Regions from separate parts of the Streptomyces sp. NPDC037288 genome, predicted to be linked through region 2. Evidence: riboswitches for the same ligand, from Rfam matches in the RefSeq annotation. Region 2 holds a riboswitch; the other holds the start of a gene.
What was found. Region 2 has a riboswitch for glycine ahead of gcvP (aminomethyl-transferring glycine dehydrogenase). Riboswitches for the same ligand answer to the same signal wherever they lie in the genome.

Region 1: linked by a shared signal. The riboswitch ahead of gcvT (glycine cleavage system aminomethyltransferase GcvT) and the one ahead of gcvP (aminomethyl-transferring glycine dehydrogenase) in region 2 are both predicted to bind glycine.

What each region holds. Positions count from the first base shown of each region.
Region 1 is NZ_JBVJVY010000025.1:48,277-57,591, forward strand. Features, by position in the region: gene ACZ7GZ_RS26015 (L-serine ammonia-lyase) at 1-701, opposite strand, end outside; gene glyA (serine hydroxymethyltransferase) at 792-2,075, opposite strand; gene gcvH (glycine cleavage system protein GcvH) at 2,090-2,467, opposite strand; gene gcvT (glycine cleavage system aminomethyltransferase GcvT) at 2,577-3,704, opposite strand; glycine riboswitch at 3,746-3,858, opposite strand; glycine riboswitch at 3,859-3,958, opposite strand; gene ACZ7GZ_RS26035 (AAA family ATPase) at 4,121-4,765, shown strand; gene ACZ7GZ_RS26040 (enhanced serine sensitivity protein SseB) at 4,912-5,703, shown strand; gene ACZ7GZ_RS26045 (enhanced serine sensitivity protein SseB C-terminal domain-containing protein) at 5,891-6,673, shown strand; gene ACZ7GZ_RS26050 (ABC transporter permease) at 6,944-7,951, shown strand; gene ACZ7GZ_RS26055 (ABC transporter substrate-binding protein) at 8,022-9,315, shown strand, end outside.
Region 2 is NZ_JBVJVY010000055.1:6,516-15,830, reverse strand. Features, by position in the region: gene modB (molybdate ABC transporter permease subunit) at 1-71, shown strand, start outside; gene ACZ7GZ_RS37050 (ABC transporter ATP-binding protein) at 68-1,291, shown strand; gene ACZ7GZ_RS37045 (TOBE domain-containing protein) at 1,319-1,738, shown strand; gene gcvP (aminomethyl-transferring glycine dehydrogenase) at 1,794-4,679, opposite strand; glycine riboswitch at 4,854-4,948, opposite strand; gene ACZ7GZ_RS37035 (PRC-barrel domain-containing protein) at 5,068-5,439, shown strand; gene ACZ7GZ_RS37030 (DNA polymerase IV) at 5,361-6,884, opposite strand; gene ACZ7GZ_RS37025 (MerR family transcriptional regulator) at 6,939-7,583, opposite strand; gene ACZ7GZ_RS37020 (bifunctional nuclease family protein) at 7,813-8,286, opposite strand; gene ftsR (transcriptional regulator FtsR) at 8,373-9,110, opposite strand; gene ACZ7GZ_RS37010 (FHA domain-containing protein) at 9,154-9,315, opposite strand, start outside.

The DNA.
Region 1 (9,315 bases), on a different contig from region 2:
AGGATGCCCTCACGGGACATGCCGCGCTGGACGCACTCGCGCATCACCCGCCAGATCTCCAGCAGGCCCGCCCGGATCTCCTCCTCGGTGCGCCAGGCGCGCTCGTTCTCCAGCATCAGGGAGGAGATCGACAGGCCGGTGTCGCTCGTCAGGCGCAGCAGCTCGTCGCCCGTGCGGAAGGGGTACTTCAGGACCGTGTCGTCCAGCACGATGCGGTCCGCGCCGACCGCGTCCTCGTCCACGACGAAGCCGCCGCCGACCGAGTAGTACGTCTTGGAGAGCAGTTCCGCGCCCGAGGTGTCGTACGCCCATATCGTCATGCCGTTGGCGTGGTACGGCAGGGCCTTGCGGCGGTGCAGGATCAGGTCGTCGTCGAAGGAGAAGGGGATCTCGTGCTCGCCGAGGAGCGAGATACGGCCCGCGGTCCTGATCCGCTCCACCCGCTCCTCCGCCGTCTCCACGTCCACCGTGCGGGGCGAGGCGCCCTCCAGGCCGAGCAGGACCGCCTTGGGCGTGCCGTGACCGTGGCCGGTGGCGCCGAGGGAGCCGTAGAGCTCGCATCGCACGGAGTCCACCGAGCCCAGCAGGCCCTCGTTGCGCAGGCGGCGGGCGAACATGCGCGCCGCACGCATCGGGCCGACCGTGTGGGAGCTGGACGGGCCGATGCCGATCGAGAACAGGTCGAAGACCGAGATGGCCACGGTCACTCCTCAAGAAAGCAGTACAGGGGTGGTGGGGCACCCTCGGGCACTCACCTCCGAGTGCCCCACCGGGGACTTACTTGTCCGGACCTACTTGTTCAGGCCCGGGTACAGCGGGTGCTTGTCGGCGAGCGCCTTCACGCGCGCCTTGAGGGCCTCCGCGTCGGCCTCCCCGAAGGGAGAAGGCGCCATCAGCGCCTCGGCGATCACGTCCGCGACCTCGGCGAAGTCCTCGGCCGTGAAGCCGCGGGTCGCCAGGGCCGGCGTACCGATCCGCAGGCCCGACGTCACCATCGGGGGGCGCGGGTCGTTCGGGACGGCGTTGCGGTTGACCGTGATGCCGACCTCGTGGAGACGGTCCTCGGCCTGCTGCCCGTCCAGCTCGGACGCGCGCAGGTCGACCAGGATCAGGTGCACGTCCGTGCCGCCGGTCAGGACGTTCACGCCGGCCTCACGGGCGTCCGCCGCCGTCAGGCGCTCGGCGAGGATCCGGGCACCCTCCACGGTACGACGCTGGCGCTCCTTGAACTCCTCCGAGGCGGCGACCTTGAAGGAGACCGCCTTCGCCGCGATCACGTGCTCCAGGGGACCGCCCTGGAAGCCCGGGAACACGGACGAGTTCAGCTTCTTCGCGAAGTCCTTGCCGCGGGCGAGGATGATGCCGCCGCGCGGACCGCCCAGCGTCTTGTGCGTGGTGGAGGTGACCACGTCGGCGTACGGCACCGGGTTGGCGTGCAGACCGGCCGCGACCAGGCCCGCGAAGTGCGCCATGTCGACCCACAGGTAGGCGCCGGCCTCATCGGCGATCCGCCGGAACTCGGCGAAGTCCAGCTCACGCGGGTACGCCGACCAGCCCGCGATGATCACCTTCGGGCGGTGCTCCTTGGCCAGCCGCTCGACCTCGGCCATGTCGACCAGGCCGGTGGCGGCGTCCACGTGGTAGGCGACCACGTCGAACTGCTTGCCGGAGAAGTTCAGGCGCATGCCGTGGGTCAGGTGGCCGCCGTGCGCCAGGTCCAGGCCGAGGATGGTGTCCCCGGGCTGGGCCAGCGCGAACAGGGCCGCCTGGTTGGCGGAGGCGCCGGAGTGGGGCTGGACGTTGGCGTACTCGGCGCCGAACAGCTCCTTGATCCGGTCGATGGCGATCTGCTCGGCGACGTCGACGTGCTCGCAGCCGCCGTAGTACCGGCGGCCCGGGTAGCCCTCGGCGTACTTGTTGGTCAGCACCGAGCCCTGCGCCTCCATCACCGCGAGCGGCGCGAAGTTCTCGGAGGCGATCATCTCCAGCGTGGACTGCTGGCGGCCGAGCTCGGCGTCGACCGCGGCGGCGATCTCCGGGTCCAGCTCGTGCAGGGACGTGTTCAGGACGGTCATCGGGCTACGACTCCTCAGCCTGCGTTCTGGGCGGTGTACTCGTCGGCGGAGAGCAGGTCGGCCGGCTCCTCCGTGACGCGCACCTTGAACAGCCAGCCGCCCTCGAAGGGGGCGGAGTTCACCAGCGACGGGTCGTTGACGACGTCCTCGTTGATCTCGGTGACCTCACCGGTGACCGGCGAGTACAGGTCGGAGACCGACTTGGTCGACTCCAGCTCACCGCAGGTCTCGCCCGCGGTCACCGTGGAGCCGACGTCGGGGAGCTGGGCGTAGACCACATCGCCGAGCGCGTTGGCCGCGAACTCGGTGATGCCGACCGTCGAGACGCCGTCCTCGGCGGCCGACAGCCACTCGTGCTCCTTGCTGTAGCGCAGCTGCTGGGGGTTGCTCATGGCCTGAATTCTCCTGTACGCGCGGGAGTGCTGATGAAGGGGGGACTGCTGAAACCGCTGGTGAGCAGCGGAAACGTGCGCGGGGTCACACGGTGACCGCGCCCAGTGTCTACTTCTGGCGCCTGTAGAACGGCAGCGCCACGACCTCGTACGGCTCGTGGCTGCCCCGGATGTCCACACCGACGCCCGCGGTGCCCGGTGCCGCGTGCGCCGCGTCGACGTAGGCCATGGCGATCGGCTTGCCCAGGGTGGGGGAGGGGGCGCCGGAGGTGACCTCGCCGATCACCTGACCGCCCGCGACGACGGCGTACCCGGCGCGCGGCACGCGCCGGCCTTCGGCGATCAGCCCGACGAGGACCCGCGGCGGGTTCTCCTGAGCTCTGGCGGCGGCCTGCTCAAGCGCCTCGCGCCCGACGAAGTCGCCCTCCTTCTCGAACTTCACCACCCGGCCGAGCCCGGCGTCGAAGGGGGTGAGCGCGGTGGTCAGCTCGTGCCCGTACAACGGCATGCCCGCCTCCAGGCGCAGGGTGTCCCGGCAGGACAGGCCGCAGGGGACCAGACCGGCGCCCTCGCCGGCCTTGGTCAGCGCCTGCCACAGCTCCACGGCGTGCTCCGGCTTCACGAACAGCTCGAAGCCGTCCTCGCCGGTGTAGCCGGTGCGGGCGATCAGCGCAGGGACGCCGGCGACGGTGCCGGGCAGGCCGGCGTAGTACTTCAGGCCGTCGAGGTCGGCGTCGGTGAGGGACTTCAGGATGCCGGGGGACTCCGGGCCCTGCACGGCGATCAGCGCGTACGCGTCCCGGTCGTCGCGCACCTCGGCGTCGAAGCCGGCGGAACGCTCGGTGAGGGCGTCCAGCACCACCTGGGCGTTGGAGGCGTTGGCGACGACCATGTACTCGGTCTCGGCGAGCCGGTAGACGATCAGGTCGTCCAGGATGCCGCCGTCGGCCCGGCAGATCATGGTGTAGCGGGCACGGCCCACGCCCACGGAGGCGATGTTGCCGACCAGCGCGTAGTTGAGGAGGGCCGCCGCACCGGTGCCGGTGACGGTGATCTCGCCCATGTGGGAGAGGTCGAAGAGGCCCGCCTTCGTGCGCACGGCGATGTGCTCGTCGCGCTCGGAGCCGTAGCGCAGGGGCATGTCCCAGCCGGCGAAGTCGGTCATGGTCGCACCGAGCGAGCGATGCAGCGCGTCCAGCGCGGTATGACGCGGCTCAAGGGGTTCGGTACTGCTCATCGGACGGTCGTCTCCCAGGAAAGCAGACAGGCGAGGAACGTTCCTCCCCATCTGTCATCGGAACCTGAGAGGTTCGCCAGGACCGCCACAGGGACGATCACGGCTTGCACCTTGGGTGGAGCCACTGTCGCAGCGGCCCGCTTTTCAGATGTGCCTCGCCCGCGCGGTAACGGGGCCTGAGAGATTCAAGGGAGGGACTTGCTCCTTCGGCGCCCCGGCAGCAGTGCTGCCAGGAACTCTCCCGCGCGGATTCAAGCGGCCGGTATGCAGTTGGCGGCCACATCATTGCACGGCGAGCCGGCTTTTGTAACCGACCTGTGGCAGGACGCGGACCTCTCCACCACCGCCGTTCATTACCTTCTCTTTACGTATAGCGGGCATGAGCATTACCGGGCCGACAGGGGAGGAAGATCACGGTGAACAGGACCGCGGTGTATGCCACCGCCACCACAGGCATCGCGGTGCCGAGGCGGCGTCCCGCCCCGGCCCCCGTCGTCCGCGACCTGCGCGACCGCGCCGGCCGCGGCCCGCACGCGCTGCTCTTCGGCCCCGGGGACCTGGCGGTGATCACCGGCCTGCCCGGCAGCGGCAAGTCCACCCTGATGCGGCGCGCGGTCGCCGGCCGCCGCATCGACTCCCAGGACGTGCGCGACCGCTTCGCCGCCCGCCTGCCCCGCGCGCTCCCGTACGCCCTCTACCGCCCGCTGGTCCGCCTCGCCCACTACACCGGCCTGCGCCGCGCCCTGCGCACCGGGGAGGGGCTCGTCGTCCACGACTGCGGCACCCAGCCCTGGGTGCGCGCCTGGCTCGCCCGCGAGGCGCGCCGCCGCGGCGGCACCCTCCATCTGCTCCTGCTCGACGTCGCGCCCGGTACCGCCCGCGAGGGGCAGCGGTCCCGCGGCCGGGGCGTCTCCCGCCACGCCTTCCGCCGTCACCGCCGTACGACCGCCCGGCTGCTCGACACGGTCGAGCGGGGCGAGCTGCCCGCGGGCTGCGGATCCGCGGTGCTGCTGGACCGCGGGGCGGCGGACACCCTGCGGCGGATCGCCTTCACCGGATGAGATCGCGTTCACCGGATGACATCGCATGCAGCGGACGAGATCGCACGCACCGGACGAGGAGGACGACGTGCACAGGGTGAGGGACTATCACAGCCACCCGCTAGCCTTCTTGGTCACAGCAGTGGCTTCCAGCAGGCGGTAGGCAGATGGACTTCCCGGCAGACATTCCCGCGGACTTCCCGGCACAGGCGCACCCCCAGCCGCACGGCGGCTGGCCCGGCAACGAGCTCGAGGAGGTGCTCTCGGCCTCCCTCGGCATACCCGCCGCGGCCGGCCGGATCATCGAGGTCCTGGGCCGCAGCCTGCTGTGGATCCCGCTGCCGGGCGGCGGCGGCCCCGACAGCGGCCCGCTGGACCTGCCCACGCTGGACATCGGCGGCCAGGTGTACGTCCCGGTGTTCAGCTCCGAGGAACAGCTGCGCCAGGCGGCCGGCTCCCACATGTCGTACACCATCGCCCCCGCCGTGGAGTTCGCCCGCGGTCTGCCCCCGCAGGTCGGCATGGCCGTGAACCCCGACGCCCTGGTCGGCATCCCGCTCCCGCCCGAGGCGGTGGCCGAGCTGTGCCGGACCGGCCGCACCCCGCTCGACGGCCCCGGCACCGGCGGCCGGGTCCGCCTCTTCGAACCCGACTGGCAGGACGACCCGGTCGACTTCCTCTCCGCCGCGTCCGCCGAGTTCGCCGAGACCGGCGTGGTCCTCGCCGCCCGCCGCTGCCTGGCCGCCATAGAGACGGACGACCCGGTGATGTTCGTCGGCGTCGAACTCTCCCAGTGGGAGGGCGACCTGCGCACCCTCCCCCTGCAGGCCCTGGGCCGAGCCCTCGGCAAAGTCCCGGTCAGGTGGCCGGTCAACCTCGTCCTCCTGGACGTGACGGACGACCCGGTGGCGGGCTGGCTGAAGGACAACGTCCGCCCCTTCTATCAGTACGGTCACTGATCAGCAGGCAGGGGCGCAGCGGACCTCAGGGGCGCGGGGAACTGCGCGGGTGACCCACCGCAACCCCGCACCCGCGCACGATCCCGAGGCCGCACCCCGGTGGGCGCATAAGCTGTCTCCACACACGGGGCAAGAAAAGAGAAGGGCACGACAGGTGAGCGCGAGCCACAGCGGCAGCGTCGAGCACATGCTGCGCCAGGTCACGCCCGGACGCTACGACGCCTACGAGGCACTGCTGCGCGCCCTCGCCGCCCCGTCCTCCGGTCAGATCTGGATGCTCCTGTGGCACGGCCAGGCCGGCTCCCCGGACGCCCAGTACGGAAACATGGAGGTCGACGGCTTCCAGTACGCCCCGTGCGTCACCTCCGCGCAGGAGCTCTCGGTCAGCGGCTGGAACCGGTCGTACGAGGTCGTCGACGGACTCGACGTGGCCCGCACCCTCTACCCGGACCACTACGGCCTCTGGCTCAACCCGCACGCCCCGGGCGGCGGTGTCGGCATCCCCTGGCTGGATCTGCGCCGCATCGCCACGGGCCTGGACCGCCAGCCCGCCGGGCCTCTCCGGCTGACCGAACCCGGCATCGAGGTCCCGCAGTTCTACGCCCTGCTCGCGCAGAACGCCCACCGCACCCCGGCCCTGCGCTCCCTGCGCCGCGCCTGGGTGCAGCCGGCGCTCGGCGCGCCGTACCTCGCCATCGGCCTGGACGTGTACGACACCTCGCCGGCCGCGGTCGACTCGGTGCGCGCGATGATGCAGCAGTCCGTCGGCGCGGTCCCGGAGGGCCTGCCGGTGTCGACGGTCGCGATGACCGACGAGTACGACCCGGTCGTGATGTGGATGCGGGCCAGCGCCCGCCCGTTCTACGACCGCGAGGCCCACGCCGCGCCGCAGCCCCAGCTCCAGGCCTCCCCACAGCAGCAGGCGCCCGCCGCCGGATACGGCTATCCACCGGTGCACGGCAGTTTCTGACCTGGGCTCATCGCTCGTATGTCCCGTTTTGCGCACGCGGCCGTCCCGGCGGGCCCCGTCCGTTCGCCGTAACTTCCTGTCCGCATAACAGGAAACGCCTGCTTGCATCACGGTTGCGCATCCATTCCCTGTCAAGGCTGGCGGCTGATCGCGCAAGCGTTGAAGACTCCCCCTTCAAGGGGTTCGCCCCTGTGTACGACGGACTGTTTGATGCCGCTACCAGCGGCAAGTGCGGGCCGGCTACCGCCGGTTGAGAGGGGTCCCAGCCTGATGACGGCACCATTGCACGAGCCGACCGCGGAAGCGGCCCCGGGTGCGGCAGAGGAAGCGGCGGTCGCGGCCACCGACGCGAAGGCCGTTCAGGGCCGCTCCCTGGGCCGGATCGCCTGGGAACGCCTCAAGCGGGACAAACTGGCCCTGACGGGCGGCATAGTCGTGCTCCTCCTCATCGTGATCGCGCTGCTCGCACCGGTGATCACGAACCTCGTCGGCCAGGACCCGGACGCCTACCACCAGGGCCTGATCGACCCGCTGTTCAGCACCCCCAAGGGCTCGATGGGCGGCATCGGCGGCGACCACCTGCTCGGTGTCGAACCGGTCAACGGCCGCGACATCTTCGCCCGCATCCTCTACGGCGCCCGGATCTCGCTGCTCGTCGGCTTCCTGTCCGCCGTGGTCGCCGTCATCCTCGGGACCATCCTCGGCATCCTGGCGGGCTTCTTCGGCGGCTGGGTGGACTCGGTCATCAGCCGGGTCATGGACGGCCTCCTCGCCTTCCCGCAGCTGCTGTTCATCATCGCGCTGGTCTCCGTCATGCCCAACCAGATGCTGGGGCTCAGCGGCACGGGCGTGCGTGTGTTCGTGATGATCCTGGTCATCGGCTTCTTCGGCTGGCCGTACATCGGCCGCGTGGTGCGCGGTCAGACGCTCTCGCTGCGTGAACGCGAGTACGTCGAGGCGGCCCGCTCGCTCGGCGCCGGGCGGTTCTACATCCTCTTCAAGGAACTGCTGCCCAACCTCGTCGCGCCCATCATCGTGTACACGACGATGATGATCCCCACGAACATCCTCACCGAAGCGGCGCTCAGCTTCCTGGGCGTGGGCGTCAAGCCGCCCACCTCCTCCTGGGGACAGATGCTCTCGAGCGCGATCGACTACTACGACTCGGACCCCATGTACATGGTGATCCCTGGCGTGGCGATCTTCATCACGGTTCTGGCCTTCAACCTCTTCGGCGACGGCGTGCGGGACGCGCTCGACCCGAAGGCTTCCCGCTGAAGTGCCGTACCCCAAGCGTCCCGTGAGCTCTTCCACGGGGTCTCTCATCAAATCCGGAGGATCCGAGATCGTGAACACCCAACGCACCTCAGGGCGGCGCAAGCAGGCCCTTGCCGCTGCCGCAGTGGTCGCCGGGCTGCTGACCACGGCGGCGTGCGGCGGAGGCAATGGCGGCGGCTCGAAGGACGGCGCGGCCGGCTTCAACGCGGCGGTCAACAAGGTCGCCCAGGCCGACCAGGTCAAGAAGGGCGGCACGCTGAAGTTCGTGAGCACGCAGGACGCCGACTCGTGGGACACCACGCGCGGCTACTACGGGTTCATGTGGGACTTCTCGCGCTACTACAGCCGCCAGCTGGTCACGTACAAGACCGCGCCGGGTGCCGAGGGCGCGACGCTCACCCCGGACCTCGCCACGGACATGGGCAAGGTCTCGGACGGCGGCAAGAAGTACACCTTCACGCTGCGTGACGGCGTCACCTGGGAGGACGGCAAGCCGATCACCTCCCAGGACATCAAGTACGGCATCGAGCGCGTCTGGGCGCAGGACGTCCTGTCCGGCGGTCCGATCTACCTCCAGCAGATGCTGGACCCGAAGAACACGTACAAGGGTCCGTACAAGGACACCGCGAAGGACCACCTGGGCCTGAAGGCGATCGAGACGCCGGACGCGAAGACGATCGTCTTCCACCTGCCGGCGCCCAACTCGGACTTCCTCCAGACGCTGGCGATGACCACGGGCTCCCCGGTCCGCCAGGACAAGGACACCAAGTCCAAGTACGGCCTGCACCCGTTCTCCTCGGGTCCGTACAAGTTCGAGTCGTACGCCCCGGGCAAGAACCTGGTCCTGGTCCGCAACGACCAGTGGAAGGCGTCCTCGGACCCGGTCCGCAAGGCGTACCCGGACAAGATCACGCTGGACATCTCCACCAACCAGGTCAACTCGGACCAGCAGCTGATCAACGGCGACTACGACCTGGACGCCAGCCAGACCGGCCTGGGCCCGCAGGGCCGCCAGATCGCCCTGAAGCAGCACAAGGACAACCTGGACAACCCGGTCTCCGGCTTCATCCGCTACGCGGTCTTCCCGCAGAGCGTCAAGCCGTTCGACAACGTCCACTGCCGCAAGGCCGTGATCTACGCCGCCGACCACGTGTCGCTGCAGACCGCCCGCGGTGGCCCCATCGCCGGTGGTGACATCGGCACCAACATGCTCCCGCCGTCGGTCGCCGGTGGCGAGGGCCAGAAGTACGACCCGTACGAGATCGCGACCAAGAACAAGAACGGCAACGTCGCCCTGGCCAAGCAGGAGCTGAAGGCCTGCGGCAAGGCGGGCGGCTTCTCCACCACCATCGCGGTCCGCAACA
Region 2 (9,315 bases):
GCCTGGTCCTGCTGACGGTGTCGGTCGCGGTGCTGGCGGGCCTCAGAGACCGGTGGATGACAGCATCATGACAAACCCGCACCCGACAGCGCCCCACGGCGCTCAGCCCCCACAGCAACCACCCGCGGCCGTCGGCGCCGAGCCTCCGCAGGGGCCGCCCGCACCCGACGACGAGAGCCGCACGGATGGTGCGGGCGGGAACCCGGAGCCGGCCGGAAGCCGGCAACCCACCACACACCCGCACCCGCCCACAGCCGGCCTCGACGCCCGCCTGGTCGTCGACCGAGCCGCATTCCGCCTGGAAGTGACCCTCACCGCCGCCCCCGGAGACGTCGTCGCCCTCCTCGGCCCCAACGGCGCCGGCAAGACCACCGCCCTGCGCGCCCTCGCCGGCCTCACCCCCCTCACCGACGGCCATCTCCGCCTCGACGGCGCGGCCCTGGACCGCACTCCCCCGGAGTCCCGCCCGGTCGGCGTGGTCTTCCAGGACTACCTGCTCTTCCCCCACCTGTCCGCCCTCGACAACGTCGCCTTCGGCCCGCGCTGCCACGGCGTGACCAAGGCCGAGGCCCGCGCACAGGCCGCGGCCTGGCTGGACCGCATGGGCCTGACCGACCACGCGGGCGCCAAGCCCCGCCGCCTCTCCGGGGGCCAGGCCCAGCGCGTGGCCCTTGCCCGCGCCCTGGCCGTCCACCCCCGGCTACTGCTCCTGGACGAACCGCTCGCCGCCCTCGACGCCCGCACCCGCCTCGAGGTCCGCGCCCAACTCCGCCGCCACCTCGCCGACTTCGAGGCGGTCGCCGTCCTCGTCACACATGACCCGCTGGACGCCATGGTGCTCGCGGACCGGTTGGTCGTGATAGAGCACGGCCGGGTCGTCCAGGAGGGCACTCCGGCGGACATCGCCCGCCGTCCGCGCACCGACTACATCGCCCAGCTCGTCGGCCTCAACCTCTACCGGGGACAGGCCGACCGGCACACGGTACGGCTCGACGCGGGACCCTCGATCACCACCACGGAAGACCTGTCCGGCCCGGTCTTCGTGGCCTTCCCGCCCAGCGCCGTCACCCTGTTCCGGGACCGGCCCACCGGAGCCAGCGCCCGTAACCTCTGGCGCTGCCGGGTGGCCGGCCTGGAGACGCACGGCGACCAGATCCGCGCCGACCTCGCCGGCGAACTCCCCCTCGCCGCCGACCTCACCACGGTCGCCGCCGCCGACCTCGGTCTGCACCCCGGCGCACCCGTCTGGGCGACGGTGAAAGCGGCGCAGACACACGCGTACCCGGCCTGATCGGGCGGCGCTCTACCGTGGGTGCCCATGACCCTGAGCATCCGCAACCAGCTCCCCGGCACGGTGACCGCGATCCAGCCGGGCGAGGCCATGGCCACCGTCAAGCTCCGCCTGGACGGCGGGCAGCACCTCACCGCGGCCATCACCAAGGAGTCCGCCGAGGACCTCGCCCTCGCCCCCGGCTCACCCGTACGGGCCCTGGTGAAGTCGACCGAGGTCTCCCTCGCCACGCACCGCGTGGAGGGTCTGTCGATCCGCAACCAGCTCCCCGGCGCGGTCGTCGGCCTCACCACCGGCGCCGCGATGGCCTCCGTGAAGATCTCCGTCCCCGGCGGTGAACTGACCGCGGCCATCACCAAGGACGCCGCCACCGACCTGGGCCTCTTCGTGGGCTCCGACGTGATCGCCCTCATCAAGGCGACCGAGGTGTCCCTGGCGACGGCCTGACACGGCGAGGGCCCCGCCCGGAAAACCGGACGGGGCCCTGGAAGCCACCGCTCGCTCAGTCCTCGTACGCGTCCAGCGGCGGGCACGAACAGACCAGGTTGCGGTCGCCGAAGGCCTGGTCGATACGGCGCACCGGCGGCCAGTACTTGTCGGCGGCCGAGACACCGGCCGGGAAGACGGCCTCCTCACGGCTGTAGGCGTGCGTCCACTCGTCGCCGAGCGCGGCGGCCGTGTGCGGGGCACCCCGCAGCGGGTTGTCCTCCGCCGGCCACTCGCCGGAGCCGACCTTCTCGATCTCCGCGCGGATGGCGATCATCGCGTCGCAGAACCGGTCCAGCTCGGTGATGTCCTCCGACTCGGTCGGCTCGATCATCAGCGTGCCGGCCACCGGGAAGGACATGGTCGGCGCGTGGAAGCCGTAGTCGATCAGGCGCTTGGCCACGTCGTCCACGCTCACGCCGGTCGCCTTGGTCAGCGGGCGCAGGTCGATGATGCACTCGTGCGCGACCAGGTTGCCGGGGCCGGTGTAGAGCACCGGGTAGTGCGGCTCCAGGCGCCTGGCGATGTAGTTCGCCGAGAGCACGGCCACCTGCGTGGCGCGCTTGAGGCCCTCGCCGCCCATGAGGCGGACGTACGCCCAGGAGATGGGCAGGATGCCCGCGCTGCCCCACGGCGCCGCCGAGATCGGGCCCACACCGGTCTCCGGGCCCGCGGCCGGCTGCAGCGGGTGGTTCGGCAGGTACGGCGCCAGGTGCCCGCGGACCGCGACCGGGCCCACCCCGGGGCCGCCGCCGCCGTGCGGGATGCAGAAGGTCTTGTGCAGGTTCAGGTGCGAGACGTCACCGCCGAAGTGGCCCGGCTTCGCGAGGCCGACGAGGGCGTTGAGGTTCGCGCCGTCGACGTACACCTGGCCGCCGGCCTCGTGGACCTGGGCGCAGATGTCGGCGACGTGCTCCTCGAACACGCCGTGCGTGGACGGGTAGGTGATCATCAGCACCGCCAGCTCGTCGCGGTACTGCTCGATCTTGGCGCGCAGGTCCGCCACGTCGATCTCGCCGTCGTCGGCGGTCTTGACGACGACGACCTTCATGCCGGCCATCACGGCGCTGGCGGCGTTGGTGCCGTGCGCGGAGGACGGGATGAGGCAGACCGTGCGCTGCTCGTCACCGTTGGCCCGGTGGTAGCCCCGTACGGCCAGCAGACCGGCCAGCTCGCCCTGGGAACCGGCGTTCGGCTGCAGGGAGACCTTGTCGTAGCCGGTGACCTCGGCGAGACGTTCCTCCAGCTCACGGATGAGCGTGAGGTAGCCCTCGGCCTGCTCGGCCGGCACGAAGGGGTGCAGCTGCCCGAACTCCGGCCAGGTGACCGGCTCCATCTCCGTGGTCGCGTTGAGCTTCATGGTGCAGGAGCCCAGCGGGATCATCCCCCGGTCGAGCGCGTAGTCGCGGTCGGCCAGCCTGCGCAGGTAGCGCAGCATCGCGGTCTCGGAGCGGTACTGGTGGAAGACCGGGTGGGTCAGGTAGACGTCGGTGCGCAGCAGCGCCTCGGGGAGGGTGTCCTCGGCGGTCGCGTCCAGCCCCTCGATGTCGCCCTCGACACCGAAGGCGGAGAACACGGCGGCCAGCTGGGCCCGCTTGGTCGTCTCGTCGCAGGCGAGGGAGACGTGGTCGGCGTCGACGAGCCGCAGGTTGACGCCGCCCGCCCGGGCGGCGGCGACGACCTCGGCGGCCCTGCCGGGCACGCGCGCGGTGAGGGTGTCGAAGAAGGCGCCGTGCACGATCTCGACACCGCCGGCCTTCAGGCCCGCGGCGAGGATCGTGGCGTACCGGTGCGTGCGCCGGGCGATGGTCTTCAGCCCCTCCGGCCCGTGGTAGACGGCGTACATGCCGGCCATCACGGCGAGCAGCACCTGCGCGGTGCAGATGTTGCTGGTGGCCTTCTCCCGGCGGATGTGCTGCTCACGGGTCTGCAGCGCGAGCCGGTAGGCCTTGTTGCCGTCGGCGTCGACGGAGACGCCCACGAGGCGGCCGGGCAGGCTGCGCGCGAACTTCTCGTGCACGGCCATGTAGCCCGCGTGCGGACCACCGAAGCCCATCGGCACACCGAAGCGCTGGGTCGTACCGACGGCGATGTCCGCGCCCAGCTCGCCCGGCGAGGTCAGCAGGGTCAGCGCGAGCAGGTCGGCGGCCACGGTGACGAGGGCGCCCAGCTCGTGCGCCTGGTCGATGACCGGCTTGATGTCCCGTACGGCACCGGAGGCGCCCGGGTACTGGATCAGCACGCCGTTGATCTCGCGCTCGGCCAGCTCGGCCGGAATGCCTTCACTGAGGTCGGCGACGACGACCTCCACACCGGTCGGCTCGGCGCGCGTCTCGATGACGGCGATGGTCTGCGGCAGCGCGTCCGCGTCGACCAGGAACAGGCCCTTCTTGTTCTTGCCCATGCGCCGCGACAGGGACATCGCCTCGGCGGCGGCCGTGCCCTCGTCGAGCAGGGAGGCGCCGGAGGTGGGCAGACCGGTGAGGTCGGCGACCACGGTCTGGAAGTTCAGCAGGGCCTCGAGCCGCCCCTGCGAGATCTCCGGCTGGTACGGGGTGTACGCGGTGTACCAGGCGGGGTTCTCCATGACGTTGCGCAGGATGACCGGCGGGGTGAAGGTGCCGTAGTAGCCCAGGCCGATCATGGAGTCGAGGACCTGGTTACGGTCGGCGAGCGAGCGCAGCTCGGCGAGCACCTCGGCCTCGGTGCGGGCTCCCGGCAGGTCGAGGGCGTCGGCGTTCTTGATCACATCAGGGACCGCGGCGGCGGTCAGCTCGTCCAGCGAGCCGTAGCCGACGTGCGCGAGCATCTTGGCCCACGCCTCCTGGTCGGGCCCGATGTGGCGCTGCTCGAAGGGGATGCCCGCTTCGAGCTCCGAGAGCGGAATGCGGTGGGCGGTCATTGCGGAGGCCTCCTGGTCTGACGCGACCTTTGAGGGGCACCACGGCGCGGGTGCCCCGACGGCCTCCCCCTCTGTCATCTCAACCTGAGAGCTTCACCGGGGACCCGAGAGTCCCGGCTTTCACCGTCGGTGAGAGCGGAAGCCGTCGACACCCGCCCTGCTTTCCAGAGTGACCTCGTCCGTGCGGTACGTGAGCCTGAGAGATTCCGGGGAGGATTTGCTCCTTCGGCGCCTCCGAGGTGGTCGGAGGACTCTCCCGCACGGGGTCAGCAGCCGCTGTCAGCCTACCAGCGAGGTCAACGCCCGAGCCTTCGAGTGGCCGCCTCCCTGAATGTGCTCTTTTGTAGTGCTTACGGATGAGTTGCGACCACGTGGAGGGAGAGGGACCGTGCAGACCGAGATCGATCCGCGCAACCTGATCGGCCGCAAGGCGTTCGACCGCAATGGGACCAAGATCGGCACCATCGACGAGGTGTACCTCGACGACGCGACCGGCGTGCCCGAGTGGGCGGCCATACGCACCGGCCTGTTCTCCCGGGACGCCTTCGTCCCCCTGGAGCCCAGCGAACTGATCGAAGGCTCCCTCCACGTCCCCTTCGACCGCACCCTGATCAAGGACGCCCCCGACTTCGGCGTGGGCCGCCATCTCTCCCCCGAACAGGAACTCCAGCTCTACCACCACTACGGCCTGGACGTGGCACCCCCTCCGTCCGTCCCGGACCGTGACTTCGGCAAGCTGGCGGGCTCGGAGGAGAGCTGATCGCTCTGCGGGGTCCCCGACTCCTCATCCCTCTGCGGGGTCCGGGGCGGAGCCTCGTGTCGGCCGCTGCTCGGCTGACCGGGACGGGCGGGCGTGCCGGCGAGGTCCGAAACCAACGGCAACGGATCAGCGGACTCGAGCGCAGGGTCATCGACGAAGAACGTCCGCACCCTCCCCGGAGGGGACTGCGGCGTCTCGAACCGCACGGTCACCCGCCCCAGCCCACTCCCCTGCACCCACCCGGGCCCGTACTCGGCATGCCGCACGTCCTGCCCGGCGCGCCAGTGCCGTCCGACCGGCTCCGGCTGCTGCGCAACGGCCTCAGCCACGGTCTCAGTCACGTCCTCCTCCGGCGTCTCCGCAGCCCGCGAGGGCAACGCCTGCGCGAACAGGTCCTCCTGCGTGTAGTCGGCGAGCCCGGACACACCCACGCCGAGCAGCCGTACCCCGCCCGTGGTGTCCACGGAGTCCAGCAACCGCGCCGCCGCCTCCCGCACGACCGCCGGATCGTCCGTCGGCCCCCTGAGCGTCTCCGACCTGGTCAGCGTGGAGAAGTCGTACCGCCGCACCTTCAGCACGATGGTCCGCCCCGCCAGCCGGGCCCCGCGCAGCCGCCCCACACACCGGTCGGCGAGCCGCTGCACCTCGAGCCCGATCCGCAGCCGGTCGTGGATGTCCACGTCGTAGGTGTCCTCGACCGACACCGACTTCGCCTCGCGCTCGGCCACCACGGGCCGCTCGTCACGGGCCAGGGCCATGGCGTACAGCGCGTGCCCGTGGGCCTTGCCGAGCAGCCGGACCAGCTCGTCCTCGCCCGCCTGAGCCAGTTCCCCGACCGTGGTGATCCCGGCTCTGCGCAGATGGTCGCCGGTGGCCGGCCCGACCCCGGGCAGGGTCCGCACCGGCATGGGCTCCAGCAGGGCCCGCTCGGACCCCGGCTCGATGAGCACCAGACCGTCCGGCTTGGCCTGCTCGGAGGCGATCTTCGCGAGCATCTTGGAGGCGGCGAGCCCGACCGATCCGGTGAGCCCGGTGACCGCCCGGATGTCCGCGCGGAGCCTGATCGCGGTCAGCCGCGCCGACTCCTCGTCCCAGGCCGTCCCGCCGGCCTCCAGGTCCACGAACGCCTCGTCCAGGCTGAGCGGCTCCACCAGCGGTGACAGCTCCCGCAACAGCGCCATCACCTGCTCGCTGACCGCCCGGTACAGGGTGAAGCGCGGCACCAGATAGGCGGCGTTGGGTGCCAGCCGGCGGGCCTGGGCCATGGGCATCGCCGAGTGGACCCCGAAGACCCGCGCCTCGTACGACGCGGTGGCCACCACCCCGCGTGGTCCGAGGCCGCCCACGACGACCGCTTTCCCGCGCAGGCTCGGTTTGGACGCCTGCTCCACCGAGGCGTAGAAGGCATCCATGTCGAGATGCAGGATCGTGGGCGCGTTTCTCACATCTCCGATGCTGCCCCACGGCACTGACAATGCCCGGCCCCGCGAGGACCGGCGTCAGACCGCCCGGTTGCGGCGCCGCGCCAGCTCGTCCGCCGGGTTGTGCCCGACGAGCGTCTCGCCCGTGTCGATGCGCTCGCCGTGCAGCTGGGAGAGCGCGCTTTCCACGTCGCGCCACACCACGCCGACGGCGATCCCGAAGATGCCCTGGCCGCCCTGGAGCAGGGCGTGGACCTCGTCCGGCGAGGTGCACTCGTAGACCGTGGCGCCATCGCTCATCAGCGTCATCCGCTCCAGGTCGCGGAAACCGCGTTCCCTGAGGTGCCGCACGGCGGCGCGGATGTTCTGCAGCGAGACCCCGGTGTCCAGGAACCGCTTCACGATCTTCAGGACGACCACGTCTCGGAAGCTGTACAGCCGCTGGGTTCCCGACCCGTAGGCGGGCCGCACGCTCGGCTCGACCAGGCCGGTGCGGGCCCAGTAGTCGAGCTGTCGGTAGGTGATGCCGGCGGCCGCGCAGGCCGTGGGCCCCCGATAGCCGATCTGCTCGGATGTCATGGACGCCGCCCCTCCGCCGTTCGGCACCGCCGTCGGCCGGTGCGGAGCGTGATCCACCGCGCTGCCGTGAACCGGGTACGGACCGCTCTCCCCGAAACCGCGCACGGGAGCACCCCCAGCCGTACCGTCGCCGCTGGTTCTCACGCCGACCTCCGTCCTTGACCTGCCTTCACGACGGTAGGCAGTCACCAGGGGTGCGTCAACGATCGCCACACTCGGCACGCCGAGTGATAATCACCCTAGGAGTGGTTTCCCGTGTCCCACCGCGGGGAAAGGCTAGCCGAATGCGTTCGGGGGAAGCCGTAGGACGCCCTCAATGGCCGGTGGCACATGCCCGCCTCACCGGGGATCGGCGCTCACCGGCCGCTCATGATCACTGGCTGCTGGTGCCGAAGTCCTCGGGCGAGATCTGGTCGAGGAACTCGCGGAACTTCTCCACCTCGTCCTCCTGCTCGTCCGGAATGGCGATGCCGGCGTCGTCCAGCACCGTGTCACTTCCGTAGATCGGCGTTCCGGTGCGCAGGGCCAGCGCTATGGCATCGGAGGGGCGGGCGCTGACCTCGACGCCGCTGGCGAAGACCAGCTCCGCGTAGAAGACGCCTTCCCGCAGATCGGTGATGCGTACTTCGGTCAGCTCCTGGCCGACGGCCTCCAGCACGTCCTTGAACAGGTCGTGGGTCAGTGGCCTGGCGGGGGCCATGCCCTGCTGGGCGAAGGCGATCGCCGTCGCCTCCCCCGGTCCGATCCAGATGGGGAGGTAACGGTCGCCTCCCACTTCGCGCAGGAGCACGATCGGTTGGTTGGAGGGCATTTCGACCCGGACACCTACGACATCGAGCTCGTTCACACAGCAACCCTAGGCCGTGCCCGGGATGTTTGGGTAGTCGGGCCGGGAACAGGTGCCCGATCCGGCCGCCGGGGAGCCGCCGGAGCTCAGGGCAGCCGCACACCGAGAGCGGTCTGCACCAGTGCCGCGTGCAACTTCACGGTGAGCGCCGCCAGCTCCTTCGTACGGGCCTCGGCGTGCGCCCTGGTCTGCGGGTTGCGGTGGCGCTTGAGCGGGGCGACCACCTGGTCGACGAGACCGGCCTCGCGGTCGGCGGCGGCCTTCATCACCCGCAGGTGGCGCGGCTCGATCCCGAACCGGCCCAGTTCGGCGACGAGCGAGGCCACGGTGACGGCTTCGGCGTCGTACACCCCGTCCTCCAGAGGAGCGATGAGCCCGTACGACTCCCACTCCCGCAGCTCGCCCTCGTCGATGTCCGCGGCCGCCAGCAGCTCGGCCCTGCCCACCCGGGCCACCGTGGGCGTCCCGGGCGGCTCCGGAACGTCCTCCGCGGTGCGCTGACGCCCCACGAGGGGCAGCTGGACGGCCTCACCCCGCTCTATGGCGTCCAGCCGCTCGCGGATCACCTTGAGCGGCAGATAGTGGTCCCGCTGCATCCTCAGCACATGCGCCAGGCGCTCGACATCCCCGGCGCTGAACTTGCGGTACCCCGAAGGGGTCCGCTGCGGCTCGATGAGCCCCTCGGCCTCCAGGAAACGGATCTTGGAGATGGTGACTTCGGGGAACTCGTCGCGCAGCGCGTTCAGCACCGTGCCGATGCTCATCAGCCCACTGTCCCTGGCGGCGGTACCGCTTCCGGCACCGCCGCTCGGTGTTTGAAGCATGGACCTTCCCTGGGGTCCCCCCGGACGCCGGTCCGGGGGCGGGTCAGATGCCCTGCCGGCTCGCGTAGAACACCAGCCGGTACTTGCCGATCTGCACCTCGTCACCGTTCGACAGAGCGACCTGGTCGATCCGCTCCCGGTTGACGTACGTGCCGTTCAGACTGCCCACGTCGGCCACCGTGAACGAGCCGTCCGGGGAACGCCG